Regions from separate parts of the Bacillus basilensis genome, predicted to be linked through region 2. Evidence: riboswitches for the same ligand, from Rfam matches in the RefSeq annotation. Region 2 holds a riboswitch; each other region holds the start of a gene.
What was found. Region 2 has a riboswitch for S-adenosylmethionine ahead of metI (cystathionine gamma-synthase/O-acetylhomoserine thiolyase). Riboswitches for the same ligand answer to the same signal wherever they lie in the genome.

Region 1 (7,360 bases), on a different contig from region 2:
TTTAGTACAAGCAATTGAGAATTCTAAAGAGAACTCATTAGAGCGATTATTATTTGGTCTTGGAATTCGCCATGTTGGAGCGAAAGCAGCACGTACATTTGCTGAGCATTTCGAAACGATGGATGCGCTTGTGAAGGCAACGGAAGAAGAATTAAAAGCAATTAATGAAATTGGCGAAAAAATGGCTCAATCCGTCGTAACGTATTTCGATAATGAAGACGTATTAGAGTTATTACAACAATTTAAAGAATACGGAGTGAACATGACATACAAAGGCATAAAAATTGCTGATTTACAAAACGTTGAGTCGTACTTCGCTGGAAAAACTGTCGTTTTAACGGGGAAATTAGAAATTATGGGACGTAGTGAAGCGAAGAAAAAAATTGAGGCATTAGGTGGAAAAGTAACCGGAAGTGTTAGTAAAAGTACGGATTTGGTTGTTGCAGGTGAAGCGGCAGGTTCGAAATTAGCACAAGCGGAGAAGCATAATGTTGAGGTTTGGAATGAAGAGAGGTTCTTACAAGAGCTAAATAAGTAAGAGGTGCAAACTTACCATGAAAAAAATAGCATTAGCGGTATTAAGCCTTGGTCTACTTGTAAGTGGGTGTAGCGCAGGTGCCGACAAAGATGAAAAAGTGGTTGAGAAATCGGGGAAAGCAAAAGAGCAATCAGTTGTTCCAAAATACGCTATTTCAGATGAATATTATAAGACGACTGTTCCATTTGATGGTGGAGAAGCACGCGGGTTAGTTGTGCAAGGATTAAATAGTCGCCTTGATATAGATGAGTTTGAAACAGGATTAATGCGAATTGCGAAAGAATCATTTAGTACGAAAGATAATGTTTTAAAAGGCGGAAAGTTCCTAAATACTCAGTATATACAGATGCTTGTTAAAAGAAAACGTACAGATGCAGAACAAAAGGAACTAGAAGATAAATTAAAAAAAGATGCGGTTAACTTCCCGAATATAGGGTTAAATCCCGCATTAGGTGCAGGATCCGAATCAATAGAAGTGAAAAATAACAAAAGTCCAATATATATTTCAAATATTTTAGAGCATGATTATTATGTGAACAAAAATGAGCTTAGTGGCATTGTAGTTGGATTAGCGATGAATTCGGTTCATTATTACGAGGAAGAGCATGGTTATCCACGTGAGGCTAAAATCGAGCAAGAAAAAATGTTAGCTGAAGGGAAAAAAATGGCGCAAGAAATCTTGAAAGTTATGCATCAAAAGGACGCTGAGACAAAAACTGTTCCGATTACATTTGCAATTTATCGTCAATCTCCAAAATCTTCGCTCGTACCAGGTAATTTTGTTTCTTATGCAAATGTAGAAAAAGGTAGTGAAACGGTTGAGGATTGGAAACAAATTAATGAGAAATATTATTTGTTCCCATCTGAACAAGCGAAAACAGATAATAAACGTGAAGATCTGGCGAGAGTATCAAACTTTAAAGCAAAACTAAGCGATTATTTCCAAGGCGACTATACAGCTGTTATCGGTACTGGTATGTATAGAGACGATGAATTAAGAGAAATAAAGCTTGATATTCCTGTCCAATTTAATGGGAAAGCAGAAATAATTGGCTTTACACAATATGTAGCCGGGCTTGTTATGGAATACTTCCCGAATTATATGAGGGTGCAAGTAACGATTAAATCTGTAGAACGCCCAGAAGCGATTATTATACGTGAAGCGAAGCAAGATGAACCGTTTGTGAAAATTTTAGATTAAATAGGAGGGCCGTTCCTTTATGGAACGGCTTTTTTTCTCGATAAATTTTGTTATAATTTAAAATGTTATAAAAAATGGGGGTAAGGGGTAAAGCGCATGGACGAACTAAGTTTTCAAGTCATTATTTTATTAATTGCATTCGGATTTTTAGCAGCGTTTATTGATTCAGTTGTTGGCGGTGGAGGATTAATTTCACTTCCGGCACTTATGTTTGTTGGTTTACCACCAGCTTCGGCCATTGCAACGAATAAATTAGCTGCAACGATGGGGACGTTTACGAGTGCAATTTATTTTATTCGATCGGGAAAGGTCGATTTTAAAATTGTAGGAAAGTTAATCCCGTTAACTGTTATAGGAGCAGTCGCAGGTGCTTTAGTAGTAAAGTTTATTCCGCCGGATATTTTACGTCCGTTAGTGCTTGTTATGTTGGTATTCATTGCCATTTATATTATTGCGAAAAAGGATTGGGGAAGTGTATCTACCTATAAGAAGATGACGAAAAGAAAAACATTAATATTTTTCTTTGTTATTTTAATGATAGGGTTTTACGATGGATTTTTTGGACCAGGGACAGGATCCTTTTTAATTTTTGCATTTTTATTAATTGGTTTGGATTTTATTCAAGCGGCAGCATCTGGAAAACTTTTGAACTTTGTTAGTAATATCGTATCGTTAATTACTTTTTTATTTTTAGATGTAATTCATTTTGAATACGGTATTATTATGGGATTATCGATGATTTTGGGTGCTTATTTTGGATCGAAGTTTGCAGTTCAAAAAGGTGTTGGATATGTAAGGACTTTATTTTTATTAGTTACTATATTATTGATCGGAAAAAATGTTTTGGAATATACTCATATTTTGTAGATTCATACGCATGTATGAATCTCTTTTTTTTATTATATTTTAAAAATTTATTAATTTTTAAAATATAAGTCTAGGAATATTTGAATAAATCTAAATTATCGTGTAGAATAATGTTGTAAAATGTAAACGTTTTTCTAAGGGGAGGCTAAAAATAATGGTAGTAGCATACAAACATGAGCCATTTACAGATTTTTCAGTGGAGGCTAACAAATTAGCGTTTGAAGAAGGTTTAAAGAAAGTAGAATCTTATCTTGGACAAGACTATCCATTAATTATTGGGGGAGAAAAAATCACTACAGAAGACAAAATTGTTTCTGTAAACCCTGCAAATAAAGAGGAACTTGTTGGTCGTGTTTCAAAAGCAAGCCGTGAGTTAGCTGAAAAAGCAATGCAAGTAGCGGATGAAACATTCCAAACTTGGAGAAAATCAAAGCCAGAAATGCGTGCAGACATTTTATTCCGTGCTGCAGCAATCGTTCGTCGCAGAAAACATGAATTCTCTGCTATTCTTGTAAAAGAAGCAGGTAAACCATGGAATGAGGCAGATGCTGATACAGCAGAAGCAATCGACTTTATGGAATATTATGGTCGTCAAATGTTAAAATTAAAAGACGGTATTCCAGTAGAAAGCCGTCCAATTGAATATAATCGTTTCTCTTACATTCCATTAGGAGTAGGTGTTATCATTTCTCCTTGGAACTTCCCATTCGCAATTATGGCAGGTATGACAACAGCTGCTTTAGTTTCTGGTAACACAGTATTACTAAAACCAGCTAGTACAACTCCTGTAGTAGCAGCGAAATTCATGGAAGTATTAGAAGAAGCTGGCTTACCTGCTGGCGTAGTAAACTTCGTTCCAGGTAATGGTTCTGAAGTTGGTGACTACTTAGTAGATCACCCTCGTACACGCTTCGTGAGTTTCACTGGATCTCGCGATGTAGGTATCCGTATTTATGAGCGTGCAGCGAAAGTAAACCCAGGCCAAATTTGGTTAAAACGTGTTATCGCTGAAATGGGTGGTAAAGATACAATCGTTGTTGATAAAGAAGCAGATCTTGAATTAGCAGCTAAATCTATCGTTGCATCAGCATTCGGATTCTCAGGACAAAAATGTTCTGCATGTTCACGTGCAGTAATCCATGAAGATGTATACGATCACGTATTAAATCGTGCTGTTGAATTAACGAAAGAATTAACAGTTGCTAACCCAGCTGTATTAGGTACAAACATGGGTCCTGTTAATGACCAAGCTGCATTCGATAAAGTAATGAGCTATGTTGCAATTGGTAAAGAAGAAGGTAGAATCTTAGCTGGTGGCGAAGGAGACGATTCTAAAGGCTGGTTTATCCAACCAACAATCGTTGCTGACGTTGCAGAAGATGCTCGCTTAATGAAAGAAGAAATCTTCGGACCAGTAGTAGCATTCTGTAAAGCAAAAGACTTTGATCATGCACTTGCAATTGCAAACAATACAGAATACGGTTTAACAGGTGCTGTTGTTACTAACAACCGTGACCATATTGAAAAAGCACGTGAAGACTTCCACGTAGGTAACTTATACTTCAACCGTGGATGTACTGGTGCAATCGTAGGTTACCAACCATTCGGTGGCTTTAACATGTCTGGTACAGACTCTAAAGCTGGTGGCCCTGACTACTTAGCACTTCACATGCAAGCAAAAACTACTTCTGAAACTTTATAAGAAATAGTAGAAGAGATCTTCGCAGTTTGCGAAGATCTCTTTTTTTTGAAAAACTTTCTATATGTGTATTAAGATAGATATCGGTAGAAAAACTAATAAAGTAATAAGGTTTAATTCAGTAAAATAAGGTATATTTATATTTGTTGAATAGGTTGTCTTTAAAGAAAAGAGAAGTAGGTGAACAAAATGGGAAAATATCAATTAGATTACAAAGGCCAGGTAGCTGTCGCAAAGTTTCATGAAAAGCAGACGCCTGCCAAATTTGATAAAAAGCAGCAAATTGAAAAATTGCGTGCGGAGTATTTGAAAAAGAAACAGAAACAAACAGATAAATAATAGGGGAAAGTAGTTAATTTGAATTCGAATTAGAGCTACCATATATTACTATTTGGTAAGTGAAACTTGCTAAACCCTATTAATATCGGGATAAACATGTAAATAGAAATAAAATAACGAGAAAAGTTGACTTATTAGTCATATTTTTTAGTATTCATTTTGAAAATTTCCTGTATAATACAATTTGAAAGAAAATCTATGGTTTGACAAGAAACACTCTTTTCGGTTTTGCTCACTGAAGAGAGTGTTTTTTTGTGGCTAAAAACTCCTCTGTACTCATTACATTTGCATATACTCCATTTAAACTAGCCAAAATTGTGTTATGAATATAAACGGCTGGTATAGTAGCATTCTTAAAAGAAAGATCTTTTGTAGCGCAAGCATCATGTATAACAGTACATTGAAAGCCGAAATCAAAAGCAGCTCTTACGGTAGCGTCAATACACATATGAGTCATCATCCCGCATATGACGACGTGCTCAATGTCTAAACGTTGTAATTGTTCTAGAAGATCAGTTTCGCGGAAACTATTTGGGTAATGTTTGAGTATAACGGTTTCTTCTCTAAGTGGACGTACGCTTTCATGAATATGCACACCTTCTGTATTGGGCAGGAAAAAAGTAGCATCATCTTTTATTGCTACATGTTGGATATGAAAAATAGGTTCATTTTTCTTTCTAAAGAGTTGTAGTAGCTGACGGGCATATGCGCTTGCTTCTACTGGATTACGCAATTCCATCTTTCCGTGTGGAAAATAATCATTTTGAATATCAACGAGTAAAAGGGCTGTTTTCATATATTTATCTTCCTCCGATTTCATATTCAAATAATGGTATTCAATTAGTAGAGAAGATTATCCTTTTAAAAAATATGCAGGAGGAGAATTTTACATAACTTTAAAGGTTACTATTTTATTATGAAATTTCATCTGAAAATTTTAATAAAGGGATAATTAATATTTTTCTAAAAAATGTATTGACTCTTATTATTCTGAGTTCTATAATGAGAATTAATTAAACGACAATTAAATCGATACATTCTTATCCAGAGAGGTGGAGGGACTGGCCCTACGATACCTCAGCAACGGGTTTTTTAATACCGTGCTAACTCCAGCAAGTCTATGAAAGGCTTGGAAGATGAGAAGATGTGACCGAGTACATATAAGTGCTCTCCTTCTTATCTTTATGGTTGATAAGAAGGAGAGCACTTTTTATTTTACCTCGAAAGCTCTACTTCAAGTTTTTACAGCAAATAGGAGGGGAAAAAATGATTTCTTTTAACAATGTAAGTAAAGTGTATGAATCAGGTGAGCAATCTGTTCATGCTGTGGAGGATGTAACGTTATCCGTTGAGAAAGGTGAAATTTTTGGCATTATCGGTTTTAGTGGAGCTGGAAAGAGTACGTTATTACGTCTAGTAAACATGTTAGAGAGACCAACGGCAGGAACGATTTCAATAGATAATAAAGATATTACATCATTATCGACGAAAGAATTACGGAAGCTAAGACAAAGAATCGGGATGATTTTTCAAAGCTTTAATTTATTTAATTCAAGAACAGTGTTTGGGAATATTGCTTATCCATTAAAGTTAGCGAAAGTACCAAAGAATGAGATAAAAGAAAGAGTAAATGAACTGCTGAAGTTTGTAGGGTTAGAAGATAAGGCAAACAATTACCCAGAGCAGCTATCAGGCGGACAAAAGCAGCGTGTAGGTATTGCTAGAGCACTTGCAACATCACCAGATATTCTTATATGTGATGAGGCAACATCAGCTTTAGATCCAGAAACAACAACAGAGATATTAAACCTATTAAAAAAAGTAAATCGAGAATATAATTTAACAATTCTTCTTATTACACATGAAATGCATGTTGTGAAAGAAATTTGTCACCGTGTAGCTGTGATGGAAAAAGGAAAAGTAATTGAAGAAGGAAAATTGTTTGACGTGTTCACACAACCAAAAACAAAAACGACTCAAAACTTTGTACGTTCTGTTATTAATGATCATTTACCAGAAAGTGTTCTAGCGAAAATTCAAAATGGTGGTCAGATTTATCGTCTAACATTTACTGGTGAGGAGACAGGTCAACCAGTACTATCGTATATCGCAAAAAACTATAACGTCGATGTAAACGTACTGTACGGAAATATTATTGAACTTCAAAATGTGCTATTTGGAAATCTTCTTGTAGAATTGCAAGGTGAACAGAGGGAGATTCAAAAAGCATTACAACATCTAAGACTGCAAGTGCAGCTGAAGGAGGTAGAAGCTCATGCGAGTTGATTGGAGTATATTTTGGCCTCGCATAGTAGATGCGACGGGAGATACCCTCTTAATGGTAATCGTAACCCTTATATTTGCTACAATTCTTGGTATACCCCTAGGTTTACTATTATATGTAACGAGAAAAGGAAACTTTTTAGAAAATAAATGGGTCTTTTCTATTCTTAATATCATTATTAATACAATTCGTCCGGTTCCATTCATCATCTTCTTAGTAGCTTTAAGCCCACTAACAAGAAGTATTATCGGAACGACGATTGGAACAGCAGCAGCAATTTTCCCAATGACGTTAGTGGCTTCGATTGGTATTGCTCGAATGGTTGAAACAAATCTTGTTTCAGTTCCAAAGGGAGTTATTGAAGCAGCTCAAGCAATGGGTGCTTCACCATTTAGAATTGTTTTTGAAATTCTTGTGCCAGAAGCGTTAGCG
Region 2 (7,360 bases):
AAAATGAGTGTATTATCTTTGATCCTGGTCATGAAGGAGAGAAGCTCGTTACATATTTACAAGAAGAACAATTAAAGCCACTGGCTGTTTTATTAACACATGCTCACTTTGATCATATTGGTGCTGTTGATGCGGTGAGAGACGCTTTTCATATTCCTGTGTACGTACATAAAGAAGAAGCAGATTGGTTAGGCGATGCAACTGTAAATGGCTCTCAAATTTTTATGATGAATCGCAGCATTACAGCAAAACCAGCAGATCATATTATTGATACAGAAGGTGTATTAGCAATTGGTTCATTTAATTTTGAAATTTTTGAGACGCCAGGACATTCTCCAGGCAGTATTTCTTATTATTGTAAAGAGGCGAATGCTGTATTTTCTGGAGATGTATTGTTCCAAATGAGCATCGGAAGAACAGATTTACCTGGTGGGAGTTTTGCTGAATTGATTGGAAGTATTGAAGAAAAATTATTTGTGTTACCAGATGAAACTGCGGTGTTATGTGGACATGGTCCAGAAACAAGCATTGGTTTTGAAAAAGAAAATAATCCATTTTTACAGTAAGGGGTCATTATGGGAATGGAGCTCATTTTTAGAAAATGGATGGAAAAAGAAAAGGATTATTCGATTTCATATAGTACATATATGAACCTTGCGTTATACGCAGAGGAACATGGCTATTATATGAAAGAGCGTGAAAAAATTGGAAGACAAGGGGATTTTTTCACAAGTAGCAACGTATCCTCTGTTTTTGCAAAGACCTTTGCTAAGTTTTTTATTCGTCTTGTTGAAAATGGTGAAGTTAATCCGAATATTTGTGAGATTGGTGGGGGAACAGGAAGGTTTGCCTATGATGTTTTACAAGAATGGAAGCAATTATCTCCGGAAACCTTTATTGATTTAAACTATTCAATGATTGAAATGAGTCCTTTTCATAGAAAACTACAGCAGAAAAATCTTTGTTCGTTTTCTAACGTGTCATATTATACGTCGCATAGTGAAATGGGAGAATCGTTCGAAGGGATTCTTTTTTCGAATGAGTTATTTGATGCATTCCCTGTTGAAGTAATTGAGAAGAGAAATGGAATATTGAATGAAGTACGTGTTACGTACACAGAGGAAGGGAAACTTGCAGAAGTATATAGACCGTTACATAAAAGAATTGGTCGATACTTATTGAAATATAATATTCATCTTGCAGAAGGTCAGCGTTTTGAAGTGCCGATTGTGATGGAAGAGTATATAAAAGAAATTGCGAAATGGTTTCAACGAGGTGTATGTATTACAGTTGATTATGGATATACAAAAGAAGAATGGATGCATCCTGCACATCAAGAAGGAAGTTTACGAGGGTATTATGAGCATAAGTTAATTCGTAATCCTTTAGCACATCCAGGTGAAATGGATCTTACTACTCATATTCATTGGGATGAGCTGAAAGAGATGTTTAGCCTGCAAGGTATGAATACAGTATGGCATAAGAAGCAATCTGAGTTTTTGTTAGCAGCAGGAATATTAGACCAGCTTACAAATCACCAAGATAGGAATCCTTTTTCTGAAACTCAAAAACAAAATCGAGCAGTTCGTTCTATGATTTTGAGCGGAGGATTAGGGAGTGCATTTGATGTTGTTATACATACGAAACATATGCAACAGCTACACTTGGATCGGTATTTAAAAATATAAAAAACAAGACACAGCATATTTCTGTGTCTTGTTTTTTAATACGACTTATGTAGTATCATATATTTCCTCTCATGATATATATTTATATTAAAGATATGAGATGAAAAATATAAAATACGTCCTTTTTCTCTGTTTATTAGTCCCTAACCTAATAATACGCGAACGAGTTGAATAATTGTCTCGTTTTCTACTTTGTAATAAATTTCCAAACCTTTTCTTTCACTTGAAACGATTTTAGCACTCTTTAACTTTGCTAAATGCTGTGAAATTGTAGATTGTGGCATGTTTAAGCCAGTGTACATTGTAGAAACGTTGCTTGGACCACGTTCAATTAATCCTTTTACAATACATAAGCGAACAGGATGAGCAAGCACTTTCAATAATTCTGCATTGCTTTCATATAGTTCTATTTCTTTTTGAAAGGTTTCTAACATGTTCTTTTCCACCTCCGTGTGAGCTGTTATACCATACTATACATACCAAAAAATTAAAGAAAAGAAAACAGTTGTTGCAGAAAAAAAGTCCTAAAGTAAAGAAATTGTAAGAAAAGAGACCCTGATGTAAATAAAGTAGATGATTTAGCACGGTTTTGTAAAATGACATTTTTGGGTGAAAATTTCGATGCGTTTTAAAAATTGAAAGATATAGATATATTTGTAACACAATCTTACCATGATTTTATTATTCTTTCAAATGAATATACAAAATTTTTAAAATAATAAGATAAAGGAATTATAATGTAATATCTAGAATATAAAACAGGTTAAAAAGAAAAGAAGCTGAATGTAATCAGCTTCTTTATGGTGATAATAAAATGTTTGAGTATAGCTGATAAATCTTAGAATTACCAAGACATTAGTTATGTATTCTAGATTTCTTCTTTCATCAATTTTAAAAATCTGTGGTTCCATATATTTTCATAAAAATCAATTGTCTCTTTTGCGGACATAAATGGATTATTTAACGTAGAGGTGGCTTTCTGTACCATGAAGTTTTCGTATCCGAGTCCATGAGCAAATTTAATTGTAGCATCCATGCAGTACTCTGTTTGGGCACCACAAAATTCAATATGCTGTACAGATAATTGGTCTAAAATTTCTTTTAAGTTAGTTTTATAAAATGAATTTGCATGTGTTTTTCTCACAAAAAAATCTTGTTCTTGAACATCTAGATCAGCATGAATAGCCCAAAGTTCTCTTTCAGGTACTAAATCATCATCACAATGTTGAACGAAAATGATTGGTTTGTTTGATTTTCTGTATGAAGAAATTCTTTTATTTACTTTTGTAAGTAAATTTTTTAAATCGAATAAATGTTCTTCGCTATAACATACTCCATTTTGTAAATCGATAACGATTAAAACATCTGCACAAGTATCCATTATTTTTGCCCCTTTTATTTCTTAATATATCAATTAATTTATTAATTGGAAATAGATAATGCCCTATCGTTTTTTATGAACTATACGAAAAGTAAAAAGTATACTCGAAAACATAAAAAGAAGATATGAAAATTTAATTTCATATCTTCTTTTCTCTCTATGCATTTACAGGCTCTTCTACATAAGAAAGGGCATTTTCAAAATCGGATATTAAATCATCAACATTTTCAAGGCCGACAGATAAACGAAGTAATGAATTAGAAATCCCTCTTTCATCACGAGCTTCTTGCGACAGTGCTGCATGTGACATTTTAGCTGGGTAGGAAAGAATCGATTCGACAGCTCCTAAACTAACTGCAAAGACAGGTAATTTTACTTTTGATAGAAATTGGCGGAGTGCATCTTCTGACTGTAAAGTGAAAGATAGGACAGCTCCGGCTGATGTAGCTTGAGATTGTTGAATATCAAATCCAAGATGTGTTTGTAAGCCAGGATAATAGACGTTTTGAACTTTAGCGTGCTCTTGTAAATAATGTGCAATTTTATTGGCGTTTGCAGCTGAATGCTCAAGGCGTACATGCAATGTTTTTAGACCGCGAAGTACGAGAGAACAATCTTGAGGTCCTAAAATAGCGCCGAATGCATTTTGTAAAAATCCAAGTTTTTGAGCAAGTTCGGCATCTTTTACGACCGCTAATCCGGCAGTAACATCACTATGACCAGCAATGAATTTTGTAGCACTATGAAGAACGACATCTGCTCCAAGTTCAAGCGGTTTCTGGAATAGTGGTGTCAAAAATGTATTATCAACAAAGGTAAGAGCGCCAATAGATTTTGCAAGCTTAGAAACAGCGCGAATATCTGTCACCTTTAAAAGCGGGTTAGAAGGTGTTTCTACATAAAAGAGCTTTGTATTTTGTTTAATGTTGTGCTTTATTTCTTCTAAATTAGTCATATCAACAAATGTATGTGAGACACCGTAACGGGAGAGTACTTCAGTTATCATTCGGTAAGTGCCTCCATATACGTCTTCTGAAATGAGTACGTGATCACCTTGTGAAAGAAGGAGGAATGCAGTAGAAATTGCTGCAATGCCTGATGCAAATGCGAATCCTTTTGTTCCGCCCTCTAATAATGCAATGATGTCTTCAAGAGCTTCACGAGTTGGATTACCAGACCTGCTATAGTCATATTTCCCGAACGTAGCTACATCAAACTGATGGAATGTTGATGTGTTATAGATGGGAACGTTAACAGCTCCTGTTTGTGGGTCATGTTTATATTGGTTGTGTAGTAAAAGTGTATCTATAGAATAACTCATATTCTTACACCTTCTTTTACAAGTTTAATGGCATGCTGTAAGTCTTGAATTAAATCGTTACTATTTTCAATGCCAACGGAAAATCGAAGAAGACGATTACATACACCGTTTGCTGTTCTGATTTCTTCAGGAATATCAGCGTGTGTTTGTGTTGCTGGATATGTCATCAAACTTTCAACACCACCGAGACTTTCAGCAAATGTAATTAAGGATAAAGATTGTAAGAATGGATTAATCCATGTTTCATCTTTAAGACGAAATGAAATCATGCCGCCTCTTCCAGGATAAAATACATCTGTCACCCCGTCCTCATTATTTAAATAAGCAACAACTGCTTTTGCATTTTCTTCATGTTGTCTCATGCGAAGAGCTAACGTTTTCATACCACGAATTAATAGCCATGAGTCAAATGGGCTTAAGACCGCACCAGAGGCATTATGATAATGAGCGATTTCCTCACAAAGTTCCTTTCCTTTTGCAACGACAAGTCCGCTTAGTACATCGTTATGTCCTCCTAAATATTTCGTTGCACTATGAAGTACAATGTCGGCACCTTCTGTTAATGGCTGCTGTATATAAGGCGTGTAGAATGTGTTATCTACAATAAGAAGTAGTCCGTGTCTTTTCGCTACAGTTGCGACAGCGGCAATATCAGTAACTTGCATTAATGGATTTGTCGGAGTTTCTATGAAAATAGCTTTCGTTTCAGTGGTGATAGCTTGCTCAATTCGTATAATAGATTGTGTATTTACGTATTTACATCGAACGTCCCACTTTTTTTCGTGCTCAGAAAATAATCGATAAGTGCCCCCGTATAAATCTTCAGATACAATAAGTTCGTCTCCGGAGCGGAATAGGGAGAGGACGAGGAGAGCAGCTGCCATCCCTGAACTACAGGCATAACCTTGTTCGCCGTATTCTAAATCTGCAATTGCCTGTTCTAAAAGGCCGCGAGTTGGATTACCAGTTCGTGAATAGTCAAAACCAGTAGATTTACCAATTCCTTCATGACGATAAGCGGTTGAGAAATAAACAGGTGGGTTAACCGTTCCTGTTGTAGTTTCGCTACGATTTCCGATTTGTGCTAGTTTTGTTTCAATTGTTGACATGTGAAAATTCCTCCTTTTTAAATTAACAATTAAGTGAATGTAAAATAAAAAAAGCCTTCTAAGAAGAAGGCTTTCGGTTTGAATAGAGTCTTCTTCTTATCTGTCAAATCTTTCACAATTTGCTGGAATTAGCACCTTATTAACAAATGTTAATGGTTGCTGAGGCGTCATAGGGCCAGTCCCTCTACCTCTCTAGATAAGAATGTTCGTATGAAATTTTATTATGTTTTTAACTTTACAACAAAAGATAATTGAATTGCAACTTTATTTTAAATAATTTTTATTTTTCCACAACTGTCATTGACTTTTGCATTTGTGCGTGCTAAATTTATTAAAAAATTAACAAACATTGTTAAAAGGGGAACGTATTTCCTTTTAGCTACATAAATAAAATAATAAAGACAAACTCTTATTGAGAGCGGTGGAGGGAAAGGCCCTGTGAAACCCGGCAACCTTCAAACGAAATGTTTGAAACGGTGCTAATACCTGCAAAACGAATGTTTTGCATAATAAGAGGAGGAACAATTATGTCCCCCTCTTCAAAGTGAAGAGGGGGTTTTTATATTGATAGAAATGAGGGAGATTTGTGAAATTACTAGATTTATTATCAAAAGGAATTGTAATAGGTGATGGTGCGGTTGGGACGTTATTACATTCACATGGTTTGCAAAGTAGTTTTGAAGAATTAAATATATCCGATCCAGATTTAATTATATCGATTCATAAGCAATATGTAGCTGCTGGGGCAGATGTGATTCAAACAAATACGTACGGAGCAAATGAAGCGAAATTACGTATGTATGGTTTAGAAAATCAAGTTACTGAAATTAATAGAGCGGCAGTAAAACTGGCGAAAGCATCTGTGACAGATAGAAATGCAATTTTAGGAACAATTGGCGGTATGAAACATATTGGAGCCGTTACAACTACTGATATGGAAAGGGAATTTATGCTACTTGAGCAGGCAAGTGCTTTACTAGAAGAACAGGTTGATGGACTACTATTAGAGACTTTTTATGATGAGTTTGAATTACTTCATGCTGTTCAGGTGCTACGAAAACAAACGAATATCCCAATTGTAGCTCAATTAGCGTTACATGAGGCAGGTACGACTCAAAATGGAAATGATGTAAATGAAATCTTAAAACAGCTTTTAGATTACGGTGCCAATGTCGTTGGATTGAACTGCCAACTAGGGCCACTTCATATGACGGAAGCTTTTAAAATGATATCGATTCCGCAAAATGGTTACTTGTCAGCATATCCAAATGCAGGTCTTCCAAATTATGTGGAGGGACGTTACGTATATGAGGGAAGTCCGGCTTATTTCGAAGCGATGACACCGAAATTTATTGAGCAAGGTATTCGGTTATTGGGCGGTTGTTGTGGTACGACTCCAGAACATATTGAAAGTATGAAACGGGCTACTCTAAATGTTACGCCTGTAATAGAAAAGGATACGATTCAAAGACCGAAAGTAGTGCATACACACGAGAAACGTTCGAAAGCTCATGTCACTTTAGCGGAGAAAGCAAAAAAACAAACGACAGTAGTAGTGGAATTAGATCCACCGAAAACGTTAGATACACAGCGGTTTTTTGAAGGGGCGAGAGCATTGAAAAGAGCTGGGGCGGACGCTATTACTCTAGCAGATAATTCATTAGCATCGCCTCGCGTTTCGAATATGGCAATGGGAGCATTATTAACGAAGCATGATATTCCCGTATTGACGCATTTAACGTGTAGAGACCATAACGTCATCGGGCTACAATCTCATTTACTAGGCTTATCAGCATTAGGTATGGAAGAAGTGTTAGCTTTAACAGGTGATCCAGCACGCGTCGGTGATTTTCCAGGTGCC
Region 3 (7,360 bases), 180 kb from region 2:
TAATTCTGGACGACGATCTGCAAAAACTGGAATTCCTTTGCGTACTTCTTTAATTTTCTCGAATGTAAGTTCTCCAAATAAAATTGATTCTTCTTCATTCGCTTCTACAACAACTTCGCCCCAAGGATCGACAATTAAAGAATGACCAGCAAACTCATTATTCGGATCTTTTCCTGCCCTATTACATGCAACAACATAACACTGATTTTCAACTGCTCTTGCTTGCAATAACAAACGCCAATGTGCTAAACGAACTAATGGCCATTCTGCTACAACAAATAAAACTTTTGCACCTTTAGCAGTATGAACGCGCATCCACTCTGGAAAACGAATGTCATAACAAATTGTGCCGGCACACTCTACATCATCTAACTTAAATTCACCTGTACTATTTCCAGCGATTAAATATTTATGTTCATCCATAAGCTGAAATAAATGTACTTTACTATATTCATTGACTAGTTCTCCTTTATTAGTTACAACATACATTGTATTTGTAACACCTTGTTCTGTTTGCTTTGCTATAGAACCACCAACAATATGTACACCATATTGTTTCGACCATTCTATCAACTTTTCTTTCGTTTCCAATCCATCCCTATCTGCAATTTCAGAAAGTCTCATTAAATCATAACCTGTTGTCCATAGTTCTGGTAAGACGATAACATCTGGTCTTTCCTTCATTGCTTCGCTTATTTTATTTTTAGCATTCTCAATATTTTTTTCTACATCTCCAAAGACAATATCCATTTGAATACATGCGACTTTCATTTTTTCAGCCCCATTCTCATTTTTTTCTTTACAAAATACTGGAAAGATTATATCATTTGTCACTAGAATTGTAACAACTTTCAAAAGAGGTGGAAAGTATGAAATTATTTCAACCTTCTGAGATAGTAACATCATTGCCAACACAATTTTTTGCTTCACTTGTTGCAAAAGTTAATAAAGTCGTTGCAGCTGGTCACGATGTTATTAATCTAGGTCAAGGTAATCCAGATCAACCAACGCCGCAGCATATCGTAAAAGCTTTACAAGATGCTGCAGAAAAGACCATTCATCATAAATATCCGCCATTTCGCGGACATGAAAGTTTAAAAGAAGCCGTGGCAACATTCTATCAACGTGAATATGATGTAGTAGTAAATCCAAAAACTGAAGTTGCTATTTTGTTTGGTGGAAAGGCTGGATTAGTAGAATTACCAGTTTGTTTTACAAACCCTGGTGATTCTATTCTCGTTCCCGATCCAGGCTATCCAGATTATTTATCAGGAGTTGCTTTAGCAAAAGCACAATTTAAAACAATGCCGCTTATTGCAGAAAATAATTTTTTACCAGATTATACGAAAATTGATGACTCTATTGCCGAGCGTGCAAAATTAATGTTTTTAAACTATCCAAATAATCCTACAGGTGCTACTGCATCAAAAGATTTTTTTGATGAAACTATTCATTTTGCTAATAAACACAATATATTAGTTGTTCATGATTTTGCTTACGGTGCTATTGGGTTCGATGGTCAAAAGCCTGTTAGTTTCTTACAAGCAGACGGTGCTAAAGATACAGGAATCGAAATTTACACATTATCGAAAACTTTCAATATGGCTGGCTGGCGCATCGCTTTTGCTGTAGGGAATGAAAGTGTGATCGAAACAATTAACTTATTACAAGATCATATGTATGTTAGTATTTTTGGTGCAGTTCAAGATGCTGCCCGCGAAGCACTATTAAGTTCACAGTCTTGCGTAATAGACCTTGTAAATAGTTATGAATCTCGAAGAAACGCTCTTATTTCAGCTTGTCACTCAATTGGTTGGAATGTAAACATTCCAACAGGATCATTCTTTGCATGGCTTCCTGTACCAAAAGGTTATACATCTGAGCAATTTTCTGATATTTTACTAGACAAAGCACACGTTGCGGTTGCTCCTGGTGTTGGATTTGGTGAACATGGCGAAGGGTACGTCCGTGTTGGTCTCTTGCATACAGAAGATAGATTACGAGAAGCCATTAATCGAATTGATAAATTAAATTTTTTCAAAAAATAATTGACAACGCGAATAATATCTGACAAAATTCAGTTATCTTAAAAATTTAAACATTTCTAAATACTTCTTATCAAGAGCAGGTGGAGGGACGAGCCCGACGAAACCCGGCAACCGATCTACATAATTGTAGACACGGTGCTAATTCTCGCAGCATTACGCTGACAGATAAGGAGCTGGTTGTAAAAAAACCTCTCCTTAGCTGAGAGGTTTTTTTATTTAACTAGGAGGTTTTAACAATGAGCGGAATAATAGCGACGTATTTAATCCATGATGATTCACATAACTTAGAAAAAAAGGCCGAGCAAATTGCACTCGGATTAACAATTGGCTCTTGGACCCATTTACCAAATTTATTACAAGAACAATTAAAACAGCATAAAGGCAATGTCATTCATGTTGAGGAATTAGCTGAACAAGAACATACCAATTCGTATTTACGAAAAAAAGTAAAACGCGGGATTATTAAAATCGAATATCCGTTATTAAACTTCAGTCCAGATTTACCAGCGATTTTAACGACTACCTTTGGAAAGCTATCACTTGATGGCGAAGTAAAATTAATTGATTTAACTTTTTCAGATGAGTTAAAAGAGCATTTTCCTGGTCCAAAATTCGGGATAGATGGTATTCGAAACCTTTTACAAGTACATGAGCGTCCCCTTTTAATGAGTATTTTTAAAGGAATGATTGGACGAAATATTGGGTATTTAAAAACGCAATTACGCGATCAAGCAATTGGTGGTGTAGATATAGTAAAAGATGATGAAATATTATTTGAAAATGCATTAACACCTCTTACGAAACGCATTGTATCGGGAAAAGAAGTTTTACAATCCGTATATGAAACATACGGACATAAAACGTTATATGCCGTAAATTTAACAGGACGAACTTTTGATTTAAAAGAAAATGCGAAACGTGCAGTGCAAGCTGGAGCTGATATTCTATTATTTAACGTATTTGCTTACGGACTAGATGTACTACAATCACTTGCAGAAGATGATGAAATCCCAGTTCCTATTATGGCACATCCTGCTGTAAGTGGTGCTTATTCAGCATCCAAGTTATATGGAGTTTCATCTCCATTATTACTCGGAAAGCTACTACGTTATGCTGGGGCTGACTTTTCATTATTCCCATCTCCATACGGAAGTGTTGCGCTAGAAAAAGAGGAGGCTCTTGCTATCTCAAAATATTTAACTAAAGACGATGCATTTTTCAAGAAGAGCTTTTCTGTTCCGTCTGCTGGTATTCATCCTGGTTTCGTTCCCTTTATTCTACGAGATTTCGGTAAAGATGTTGTTATTAATGCTGGTGGCGGAATACACGGACATCCAAATGGGGCGCAAGGCGGCGGTAAAGCTTTCCGTGCTGCAATTGATGCTACTTTGCAAAATAAACCACTCCATGAAGTAGATGACATAAACTTGCATAGTGCACTACAAATATGGGGAAATCCCTCTCATGAGGTGAAATTATGAGTATTCAAGTATTTTGTGATTTTGATGGCACGATTACAAATAATGATAACATTATGTCCATTATGGAAAAATTCGCACCACCAGAAGCCGAAGAAGTAAAGAATAGAATTTTATCACAAGAGCTATCTATTCAAGAAGGTGTTTCTCAATTATTTCAATTAATACCTACTAATCTGCACGATGAGATTATTCAATTTTTAATAGAGACTGCTGAAATTCGTAATGGTTTTCATGAATTTATACAATTTGTAAATGAAAATGACATTTCTTTTTACGTTATATCAGGTGGAATGGATTTCTTCGTCTATCCACTCTTACAAGGACTCATTCCTAAAGAGCAAATTTACTGTAATGAAACTGACTTTTCAAGTGAATACATTACCGTTAAATGGCCTCATCCTTGTGATCATCATTGTCAAAATCATTGCGGATTATGCAAATCATCTTTAATCCGTAAATTAAGTGATACGAATGACTTCCATATTGTGATTGGAGATTCAATTACTGATTTACAAGCTGCAAAACAAGCAGATAAAGTATTTGCCCGTGACTTCCTTATTACAAAATGTGAAGAGAATCATATTGCTTATACACCTTTTGAAACATTTCATGATGTTCAATTTGCATTAAAACATTTGTTGGAGGTGAAATTATGAAACAACTGTTTCGTCAATGGTTTGACTTAAGCGAGATAAAAAAAGAATTAACAACACGAAATTGGTTTCCAGCAACGAGTGGTAATATTTCTATAAAGGTTAGTCATGAGCCACTTACTTTTCTTATTACAGCAAGTGGTAAAGATAAAACAAAAACGACTCCAGATGATTTTCTCCTAGTAGATCATCTAGGGGTTCCCGTATTAGAGACTGAATTACGCCCTTCAGCAGAAACAATCTTGCATACGCATATTTATAACAATACGAATGCTGGATGCGTACTTCATGTTCATACAACTGATAATAATGTCATCACAAACTTATATAGTGATACCGTCACCCTTCAAAATCAAGAAATTATTAAAGCTCTCGATATTTGGGAAGAAGGTGCAACAATCCACATTCCTATTATTGAAAACCATGCCCACATCCCAACGCTTGGAGAAACCTTCCGAAAGCATATACAAGGAGATTCGGGAGCAGTATTAATCCGTAACCATGGTATTACCGTATGGGGCCGAGATAGCTTTGATGCAAAGAAAAGATTAGAGGCTTATGAGTTTTTATTCCAATTTCATATAAAACTATTATCAATTCAAGGAGGCGTTTCTAATGGCGCAAATTCGTATTCATGAAGTAAATACTCGCATTGAAAATGAAGTGGAAGTATCTAAATTTTTACAAGAGGAAGGTGTTTTATATGAGAAATGGAATATTTCTAAACTTCCTCCTCATTTAAATGAAAATTATTCGTTAACAGATGAAAACAAAGCTGAAATATTAGCTGTGTTTTCAAAAGAAATCGCTGATGTTTCAGCACGTCGAGGTTATAAAGCACATGATGTAATTTCACTTTCAAATAGCACACCTAACCTTGACGAATTATTAATTAATTTTCAAAAAGAACACCATCATACTGATGATGAAGTTCGCTTTATTGTTAGCGGGCATGGCATCTTTGCTATTGAAGGCAAAGATGGGAAATTCTTTGACGTTGAACTTGAGCCAGGTGATCTCATATCTGTTCCTGAAAATGCAAGACATTATTTCACCTTGCAAGATGATCGTCAAGTTGTAGCTATTCGTATTTTTGTTACAGCTGAAGGCTGGGTTCCAATCTATTAAGGTAGTTAGTTGAATAAAAGGACTTGGATCCCCTTTTCCAACCTTTTATTCACTCTACATATATACATCCTCCTATGGAACAGGCTTATTTCAAAAAATGAAATAAGCCTGATTTTTTATTTTCTCAAACGTATGAGTCCTTCTGTTCAAAAACAATCTTCTCCTTCTATTTTTTAAGGGTATTTCTTAACACTTTTTGAACATTTATTGAACTTTTTTTGAATTTTTTCTGAAAATTCTGTTTTGTATATGATATACTACAAATAACTAAGAAGGAAAAGAATATCGCAAACAGAGGGGGATAATCATGAGTTTACTTATCGCACTTATACTAGGGGTTACGTGTGGAGCACTTCCTGTTATTCTAGGAGCTATTATGGAAGAGTTAGAAGTTGGTGTTTTAGGTTTTGTCGCATCTTGTGTAAGCGCTTTACTTTTTGGTTTGTTCGGCGCTATTCCTGTTTCAATTCTGTCTGCATTTTATATAATACGCCATGCTCGTGCAAAACAATTTGGTCCTAATCACATCGCGCAAGTTATTCCATTCCCAATTGAACGATGCCGCCGTGCTTCTAGCTTATAATTATAAAATTAAATATAAATAAATAAAAGTCCTCAAATGAGGACTTTTATTTATTTTCTTCTAGAAATTGAAACAATTCTTGTAAATGTAGGACATCTTCACTATAGCTAACAGATACGTGGCATATACCATCAATCTCTGCTTGCATATAAAGATCAACTCCATCTTGATCATATTTCAATGCCAAATAAAACTCCATTTCTTCTAGCATCTTTTTTGAAGTTCGAATAACGTAATGCCCTTTCTCATCTCTTCCATATTCGAATTTCGGTTCAAAATCATATTTTTGTTTAAAAGCTTCTTTTTGTTTTTCATTAATTTGTACACAAGTTGCTCGTTGTACAGCATCAATCATCTCATCAAATTTTTGAAGATCCATCTCACTTACCCCCTATGTATTTTTTGTATAACACTTGTGTTCCGCTATCCTCTTCCCCGTCTTTCATTAACTCTTCATACAATTCCTTCGCCAAACTTAAACCCGGTACTGGTAATTTTAATTTTTCAGCCTCATCTAAAGCAATCTTCATATCTTTCATAAAATGCTTTACATAAAATCCTGGTTCAAAATCTCCCTTTAACATTCGAGGAGCTAAATTACTCAATGACCAACTACCCGCTGCCCCAGTAGAAATACTCTCTAATACTTTATCTGGATCTAATCCAGCTTTTTTCGCATAAGCAACAGCTTCACATACCCCAATCATATTAGAAGCAATCGCAATTTGATTGCACATTTTTGTATGTTGTCCACTTCCAGCTGGTCCTTGCAACTGAATATTTGTTCCTAGTTTTTCAAATAACGGTAAACATTTTTCATATATTTCTTTCGCGCCACCGACCATAATTGCGAGTCTTGCTTCTTTCGCACCGACGTCTCCTCCAGATACAGGCGCATCTAACGTATATACATTCTTTCTTTTACCAGCTTCATTAATACGCTTTGCCAATGTTGGTGTAGATGTCGTGAAATCAATTGCGATTGTTCCTTCATTTGCATTCTCCAAAACCCCATCTATCCCAAAATACACTTCTTCTACATCATGTGGATATCCAACCATAGTCATTACAACATCAACTTGCTCTACTAACTCTTTCGGTGTATCACACCAATTTGCACCATCTTGCACTAAAGAGTCTGTCTTCGCTTTCGTTCTATTATATACATATACTTTATGACCATCTTGCATTAAATGATGAACCATACTTTTTCCCATTACTCCAATACCGATGAAACCTATTGATAAATTTTTATTTTCCATTTTCTCATCCCCTTTGTTCTAATAAATCACTTACCATCTTTCGGAACTCTTTATTAAAATCATCATCCATACTATTTTTCACATTTGAAAATAAAATAACAAAAGTCCCTTTTTCTTTATTAAAATTATTGAAAGTGTTCCAACCAGATAGTACACCATGATTATGAAAATAATCCGGATATATGTAAAAACTAAATGCATATTT
Region 4 (7,360 bases), on a different contig from region 2:
GGAAGCTGAGTTAGAAGTTATGAAAGTTCTTTGGTCAAGATCTCCTCAAACAGCAAATGAAGTGATTGAAGCGCTAGAAGTAACGATGGACTGGAGGCCGAAAACGATTCGAACGCTTATTAATCGATTAGTCCAAAAAGAAGCTGTTTCTTACCATCAGGATAAAGGGCGTATGTATGCTTATTATCCTTTAGTGTCGCAAGATAGTTATCTACATGTAGAAACAAAATCGCTTCTCAAACGTTTCTATGGTGCAGCATTTAAACCTTTACTTGTGAATTTCTTAAAAGAAGAAAAGCTGTCCTCAGAGGATATTAACGAACTCAAACGTATTTTAGATGAGAAGAATGAGGAAAATCAAAGGAAGGATAAATCATAATGATAGATATGTTTGTAAACGTCTATCTACCTGGCTTTTTTGATTGGGTGGTAGAAACCTCCATTATGGCAAGTATATTAGTTGGTCTAATCTTATGTATCAAAATCTTTCTTAGAGATAAGTTACCCCCACGATGGCAGTATCTATTATGGATAATATTAATTGTAAGACTTTTATTACCATGGTCACCAGATAGTTCCTACAGTATCTATTCTATTCTTTCGTACAGTAATGGAATTCCAGTTACTTCTCACCAAGACTTCGCAGATCGTCGTATACAAGAATCGACAGCTATAGGTGGTACAAAGACCTATACATATGGTTCTACACAAACAGCTAAAAAAGATAAGAAACAAACGCATAATAATGAAAAGCAAAATGACAAATCGGTTTCATTTTATACAATCGTTTTATATATTTGGCTTGCTGGGGTTATCATTCTATGTTTTGCCACCATCATTATGAATAAGCGTTTACTTTTCTATATAAAAAAGCAACCCGTTATTACAGATGAAAAGATTAGTGAAATCTTTGAGAGCTGTAAGGAATCTATGTCCGTTAAGCGAGATATCCCACTTCTCTCAGCTGGGAAAATTGCGAGTCCAACTGTTTTCGGATTCCTTAGACCAAGGTTGTTATTGTCAAGTGCACATATGAAAGTATTAGATGAGCAACAGTTACGATATATCTTTCATCATGAACTAGCTCATATTAAACGAAGAGATGTTGGTGTAAATTGGCTTATGCATATGTTACTAATTCTAAATTGGTTTAATCCAATTCTTTGGTATGCCTACTCATGCATGCGTGAAGATCAGGAACTGGCGTGTGATGCATTAGCTCTTACATATATAGATTCAGAGGAAAAACTTGCATATGGTCATACTATTATTACCCTTTTAGAACACTACTCAAGTTATTATCAAGTACCAAGCTTAGCGAACTTAAGTAGAAATAAAAGAACATTAAAAAGGAGAATTCTTATGATTAAAAAATTTAAAAAGAACTCGTATCGTTGGTCTGCATTTGGAGTTGTTGCTATTCTTGCTGTATCATCTGTATCTTTATTAAATGCACATGCTGATATACCAACTAACCAGCAGAAAGAAACAACAGAAGTGAAAAATAATTTTAAAACAGCAAAAGCACAAACTGAAGTTCCTATTCAGCAAATTGTAGAGAAGATGATTGGTACAAAAGAACAAGCATTTGCAGAATTTCATGTTTCAGAAGGGCGATATGAATATTTACTTGAAGAAATGGAAGTGGCACAGAGTCTGTTAACAAAAGAAGAATTTGATAAATTCATCAAATTGCAAACAGAGGGATATATTATAGACAAGAAGATAAGGTCAGTAGGGAAACCTGAATATTTAGAACGAGACGATCAAAAAAAAATAGAGGAGAATAGTAAAGCTATTGAACCATTATGGGGGAAAATTTATTCGCATTTCACATCTCGTCCATTTGATTTTCCAATTAAGAAACCTAATTATGTAGCAAAAGGTTATGAACTGAAGAGGGAAAAAGTTGAACCAGTCGTTACAACAAAAAAGCTGGATCCTATCATGAGCTCAGAATATAGAGCTGGGGAGTTTGGTTATACAATTTATCAATCTTCCATTTTAGAAAGAGTAAGAGATCCATTTTATCAATGGATTAATGACAATGACAAGATAGAAAATTATGAACTGGAAGGAGCACAATTCACCTTTGGTAAAATGACTGGAAGTAATATAAAGGGCATGAAAATGATTGTTCCTGCAAAAGGAAAGGACAGTTCTTATCAAGTTGTAATTATTGATGATGTGTTAAATAAGGCTGAACTAGAGAAAATTATGATTTCTTTTTTGAAATAAAAACAAAGCCTCAAGAAAAGAAATAGGGAAACATCATATTTCTTTTTATTTATATAATTAAATGTAGTTAGTAAGCCAAAAATGACGATCATACTAAAAAGTAATACTTCTATAAGCGCATCAGTTTTCTCATGTTGCAAAGACTTTATAAAGAAATCCCATTTTGTTTCATAGGGAAGGTTCTACCTAACACCATTCCATTTATAAAATAGACAATACTTAATAGAATTCTTCCAACAAATAAGGCAGCTGTTTTTATATTCCAATCCTTTATCTTGATTACATAAAGGATTGGAAATAGTATAGGTATCCAAAAAACAATAATAAAGACTGTATTTACCATTCTCTCCTCCTAACAAAATAATTATGTTTTTAACCTTGGTGAATTCTCAGGTTGGAGGTATGTTTCATTGTTACTGGTTAAAAACAAGGGCCGGAATTCCGGCTCCTTTTCTATCCCGCAACATAAAGGTTTACTTTATCTCTTGGTTTCAAAAAACTCAATCCATTCCCCATCAGGACCCGCGAAGAATATGTAACGTGTTCCATCCGGTAATGTTTCGATTTCTTCTCCTAGTAAAAAGGTTACTCCATGTTTCTTGAGTCTTTCAATTTCTTCTTTTAATGAATCCACTTTAAAGCAAATGTGATGTACTTTTCCTTCTGCCGGAAGAGAGGAGTTGTAACCTTCAATGAGTTCCAGTATCGTTTCCTTCGATTCTTCCACACCTAAAAAAGCGAGTTTTAAGTCTGGGTTTGGATGTCCCATTCGCTTAATAAGCTGTAAGCCAACTACTTTTTCATAAAAAGTTATAGATGTTTCTAATTTAGCAACCATAAGTCCAACGTGTTCTATTCTTCTAATTGGCATGTAGATTCCTTCTTTCTGAAAATTTTATATGTAAAATAATATTGAAAATTAAGAAAATAAGCAAGATAAAAACCTTACAAATTTTAGCGTGTTATATGGTATAGTGAGAAAGTATGTTTGGGGAGAAGGAAGGAGATTATACGATGAATACACCTACTCAAACTCCTTCATTATCGGAAACGATGAAAGAGTGGCATTATGCATTAGCGTATGAAATTAAACATTGGAAAACGATAGGTGGTAGTAAAATTTCTATCATGAACGGTCGTTTTTTATATACAGATTATGAAAGTACAGTATATGTATTTCAGCTTATTTCGGAAGTAAGCTTACCTGAAGGTTCACCTATTCGAATTGAGTTCGATGGTGAGGAAGCGACAGGAGAAGTATTATCTGTACATGGATTAGAAATAGAACTGAAGTTAAATGATTATATACAAGGCGAAATAAGAGAGGCTGTTTTATATAGTGAACCGTGGCAGCTTTTAGAGCAACTGCAAGAGCGATTGAAAGAGGCGCATAAAGATAAGCTAAAACGTAATCGTATAAAGCGTCTTGTTGATGGGACGAGCAGTCCGAAACATATTGAGAAGATGAAAAATCCGAAAAATGAATTGGCGTATCGTTCGTTTTACAATCCGACAACGTACGTGTGGGGACCGCCTGGAACAGGGAAGTCTTACAATTTATCACGTATTATTTCGGCTCATTATCAAAAAGGAAAATCGGTACTTGTGTTAGCTCATAGTAACGCAGCAGTGGACGTATTAATGAGTGAAGTAACGAAGCAAATTGAAAAGAAAAAGAAATGGACGCCTGGCGAAATTGTTCGTTACGGTTATAGTCAACATGAACATATAAGAAATCATGAAACGCTACTTGCGTCGAAGTTAGTTGAAACGACGAACGGATCTTGGGGAGAAGAAAGACTCTATTTAGAAGAGACACGACAAGATCTTCGTGAAAAGATTTTATCGTATAAAGCAACATCTGCTGATAAGAAGCGTATACAAGAGATTGAAAGTGATCTTCGAAAGCAAAAAGCGAAAATTAAAGAAGTAGAAAAAGAATACATTGAAAATGCGAAAGTAATCGGCGCAACTTTATCGAAATGTGCCATTGATTCACTTATTTACGAGCGTACATTTGATTTAGTTGTTGTAGATGAAGTGAGTATGGCATATGTTCCGCAAATTGCATTAGCTGCTTCACTTGGAAAACGTATCGTCGTTTGTGGAGACTTTTTACAGTTACCTCCAATTGCGATGGCAAACCATGAACTCGTTCGCAAATGGCTCGGCGAAGATATGTTTTACCATGCTGGGATTGTTGAGTCTGTTAATAAATCAGAAGCACATCCGAACCTGTTTATGTTGCAGGAACAAAGACGTATGCATGCGGATATATCTAAGTTTACAAACTCATTTATTTATAAAAATAGAGTATACGATCATCCGTCAGTTTCAGAACGTAAAGAACTTGCGAAACTACAACCGTTCGCAAATGAAGCGAGTATTTTATTTGATACGAGCTTAATGGGAGCTTTTTCGTTAAAGGATGCTGCTTCAGGATCGCGTTTTAATATTATGTCTGGTTTAGTAGCGATGCAAATGATGTTAATCGGACTGTTAGATGGTGTGCAATCGATCGGTGTTGTGACACCTTACAGGGCACAATCCCGCTTTTTATCAACGTGTATTAGAGAAATGTTACAGAGAACGAAATATCAACACATACCTGTTTTAGCAGCGACAGTTCATAAGTTTCAAGGTTCTGAAAGAGATATGATGATTTTTGATACGGTTGATAGTTATCCGCAAGAACGCCCTGGCGTGTTATTCTTTGACCATAAAAACCATCGTCTCGTCAATGTAGCAGTGACAAGAGCGAGAGGGAAGTTCATTCAATTATCGGATTGCCATTATATGCGTAAAAATCTTTCAAGAAAACAAGCGTTATCACAATTAACAGCTCATATAGAACGTCATGGAGATGTGTATGATCGTACGACATCAAGGCAATTGTGGGAACGAAAAATATCGAAACGATTACGCTGGTTTATGGAAATGAATCTTGAGGAAACGAAAGGGCTATTAAAAGATATTTTAGCTGCAAAACGAAAAATCATTATTTCACTTCCAAGTACAAAACAAGTAGATAAACGAGTATGGCAAGCGTTAATGCGTACAAATGCGCAAATAACAGTGTATAGTGATGGACCAGTTCCACTGAAAAATGTAAAGTTACAAAGGCAAAATAAAGCCTTCCCATTTATCGTAATCGATGATGAAATCTTTTGGGCAGGGGCACCGCTTACATCTCAAATGATGTTTGAAGGTAGTATAGAATTTCCGTACGTATGTGCAAGACTGCAAGCACCTGAGGCAATTGGTGTATTAAAAGGATTTTTAGATATTCGGTAAATTCGGATAGGAATTCCTTGACTTTTATTTGAAATGAACTTAGAATGAATGTAATTTAATATAATTTTATGAAAATTCTTATCACGAGAGGTGGAGGGACTGGCCCTACGATACCTCGGCAGCGGATTCTTTATGAATACTGTGCCAATTCCAGCAAGGTAACTTGAAAGATAAGAAAGAAGCTCATTTTGACTGTATATACAGAAGCCTCTTTCTATCTTTTAGAAAGAGGCTTTTTTACGTGAAAATAAAAGGGGGAAGACAAATGGGAGCGACTGGAGTAACGTCACAAAGAAAAACAATTGAAGAGAGTATCGAAAGAAATAAGGAAAAGTACATAGAAACAAGTCATGATATTCATGCGAATCCGGAGATTGGTAACCAAGAATTTTACGCATCTAGAACGTTAAGTTTATTGCTAGGTAGTGCAGGATTCCAGTTGCAGCACAATATAGCTGGACATGAAACAGGTTTTATCGCACGAAAAAGTTCAGGGAAACAAGGACCAGTTATCGCATTTTTAGCTGAGTATGATGCTTTACCAGGACTTGGCCATGCGTGTGGTCACAATTTAATCGGCACAATTAGTGTTGCAGCAGCAATTGCATTATCAGAAACGCTTGAAGAAATAGGCGGAGAGGTTGTCGTTTTCGGAACACCGGCAGAAGAAGGTGGGCCAAACGGTAGCGCAAAATCGAGTTATGTAAAGGCAGGTTTATTTAAAGATATTGATGCGGCGCTTATGATTCATCCGAGCGGAAAAACAGCAACAACGAGTCCTTCACTAGCAGTTGATCCACTTGATTTTCATTTTTACGGAAAAACAGCTCATGCTGCAGCTTCACCTGAAGAAGGGATTAACGCATTAGATGCGGTTATTCAGCTGTATAACAGTATTAATGCACTTCGTCAACAACTTCCGTCAGATGTGAAGATTCATGGCGTTATTACAGAAGGAGGAAAAGCACCTAACATTATTCCTGACTACGCCGCAGCAAGGTTCTTCATTCGTGCAGCAACGCGAAAAAGATGTGCGGAAGTAACAGAGAAAGTGAAAAACATCGCACAAGGGGCAGCGCTAGCAACAGGTACGAAAGTAAAAATCCATCAATTCCAAAATGAGATCGATGAATTACTCGTAACAAAAACATATAACGACATCGTAGCGGAAGAACTAGAATTACTAGGTGAAGAAGTAAATCGTAAAGAAAGACTTGGCATTGGTTCAACCGACGCAGGAAACGTAAGCCAAGTCGTACCGACCATTCACCCGTACATTAAAATCGGCCCAGATGACTTAATTGCACATACGAATGAATTTAGAGAAGCAGCACGCTCAGAATTAGGAGATAAAGCATTAATTACATCCGCAAAAGCATTAGCAAATACAGCGTATCGATTAATTACGGAAGAAGGGCTGTTAGAGAGGGTGAAGGAGGAGTTTAGAGAAGCGCAGAGGAATCAGGGATAAGGGGATTAAGGTGCTCTTTTCGAAGCACAATCTAATTAATAAGTAGAGATATAAAAAAGAACATTGAAATATCAATGTTCTTTTTTGTTTACTAATCATTGGTTTTGTTGGTTTTTCTCATAAAGGAAAAACTTTTACTGTTAGCGGGGGATAATACGTATCCCTTTATCAGAACGACAATTTTTCCTCAAATTCACTCTTTAATACAATTAAAGGAGATGATAAGCCAAATTGCATTAAAGAGTCTAAAAATGTAGCGAGAGAATCCATCGAATCGCTCATGACCTTCATCATATAATTAAACTCTCCGCTAATTCGATATAAATCTGTTACTTCAGGAGCGGCATTACAATATTG

Region 1: it holds a riboswitch for S-adenosylmethionine, as region 2 does, so the genes downstream of both, ACQVV1_RS25990 (methionine ABC transporter ATP-binding protein) here and metI (cystathionine gamma-synthase/O-acetylhomoserine thiolyase) in region 2, are expected to answer to the same signal.
Region 3: it holds a riboswitch for S-adenosylmethionine, as region 2 does, so the genes downstream of both, mtnW (2,3-diketo-5-methylthiopentyl-1-phosphate enolase) here and metI (cystathionine gamma-synthase/O-acetylhomoserine thiolyase) in region 2, are expected to answer to the same signal.
Region 4: it holds a riboswitch for S-adenosylmethionine, as region 2 does, so the genes downstream of both, ACQVV1_RS09240 (M20 family metallopeptidase) here and metI (cystathionine gamma-synthase/O-acetylhomoserine thiolyase) in region 2, are expected to answer to the same signal.

Annotation. Positions count from the first base shown of each region.
Region 1 is NZ_JBNTQO010000021.1:52,776-60,135, reverse strand. Features, by position in the region: gene ligA (NAD-dependent DNA ligase LigA) at 1-538, shown strand, start outside; gene ACQVV1_RS26015 (CamS family sex pheromone protein) at 555-1,739, shown strand; gene ACQVV1_RS26010 (TSUP family transporter) at 1,836-2,606, shown strand; gene pruA (L-glutamate gamma-semialdehyde dehydrogenase) at 2,761-4,308, shown strand; gene ACQVV1_RS26000 (hypothetical protein) at 4,495-4,644, shown strand; gene ACQVV1_RS25995 (cysteine hydrolase family protein) at 4,877-5,440, opposite strand; SAM riboswitch class I at 5,682-5,787, shown strand; gene ACQVV1_RS25990 (methionine ABC transporter ATP-binding protein) at 5,911-6,930, shown strand; gene ACQVV1_RS25985 (methionine ABC transporter permease) at 6,920-7,360, shown strand, end outside.
Region 2 is NZ_JBNTQO010000002.1:88,682-96,041, forward strand. Features, by position in the region: gene ACQVV1_RS03795 (MBL fold metallo-hydrolase) at 1-566, shown strand, start outside; gene ACQVV1_RS03800 (class I SAM-dependent methyltransferase) at 576-1,688, shown strand; gene ACQVV1_RS03805 (ArsR/SmtB family transcription factor) at 1,832-2,122, opposite strand; gene ACQVV1_RS03810 (cysteine hydrolase family protein) at 2,557-3,069, opposite strand; gene metC (cystathionine beta-lyase) at 3,227-4,390, opposite strand; gene metI (cystathionine gamma-synthase/O-acetylhomoserine thiolyase) at 4,387-5,499, opposite strand; SAM riboswitch class I at 5,593-5,702, opposite strand; SAM riboswitch class I at 5,906-6,015, shown strand; gene ACQVV1_RS03825 (bifunctional homocysteine S-methyltransferase/methylenetetrahydrofolate reductase) at 6,086-7,360, shown strand, end outside.
Region 3 is NZ_JBNTQO010000002.1:273,557-280,916, reverse strand. Features, by position in the region: gene ACQVV1_RS04930 (carbon-nitrogen family hydrolase) at 1-855, opposite strand, end outside; gene ACQVV1_RS04925 (pyridoxal phosphate-dependent aminotransferase) at 870-2,048, shown strand; SAM riboswitch class I at 2,113-2,220, shown strand; gene mtnW (2,3-diketo-5-methylthiopentyl-1-phosphate enolase) at 2,285-3,529, shown strand; gene mtnX (2-hydroxy-3-keto-5-methylthiopentenyl-1-phosphate phosphatase) at 3,526-4,185, shown strand; gene ACQVV1_RS04910 (methylthioribulose 1-phosphate dehydratase) at 4,182-4,820, shown strand; gene ACQVV1_RS04905 (1,2-dihydroxy-3-keto-5-methylthiopentene dioxygenase) at 4,798-5,310, shown strand; gene ACQVV1_RS04900 (hypothetical protein) at 5,618-5,893, shown strand; gene ACQVV1_RS04895 (DUF3909 family protein) at 5,940-6,272, opposite strand; gene ACQVV1_RS04890 (NAD(P)-dependent oxidoreductase) at 6,274-7,155, opposite strand; gene ACQVV1_RS04885 (serine hydrolase domain-containing protein) at 7,160-7,360, opposite strand, start outside.
Region 4 is NZ_JBNTQO010000003.1:536,306-543,665, forward strand. Features, by position in the region: gene ACQVV1_RS09215 (BlaI/MecI/CopY family transcriptional regulator) at 1-379, shown strand, start outside; gene ACQVV1_RS09220 (M56 family metallopeptidase) at 379-2,238, shown strand; gene ACQVV1_RS09225 (hypothetical protein) at 2,384-2,581, opposite strand; gene ACQVV1_RS09230 (VOC family protein) at 2,717-3,109, opposite strand; gene ACQVV1_RS09235 (AAA domain-containing protein) at 3,223-5,532, shown strand; SAM riboswitch class I at 5,608-5,709, shown strand; gene ACQVV1_RS09240 (M20 family metallopeptidase) at 5,798-7,003, shown strand; gene ACQVV1_RS09245 (Lrp/AsnC family transcriptional regulator) at 7,172-7,360, opposite strand, start outside.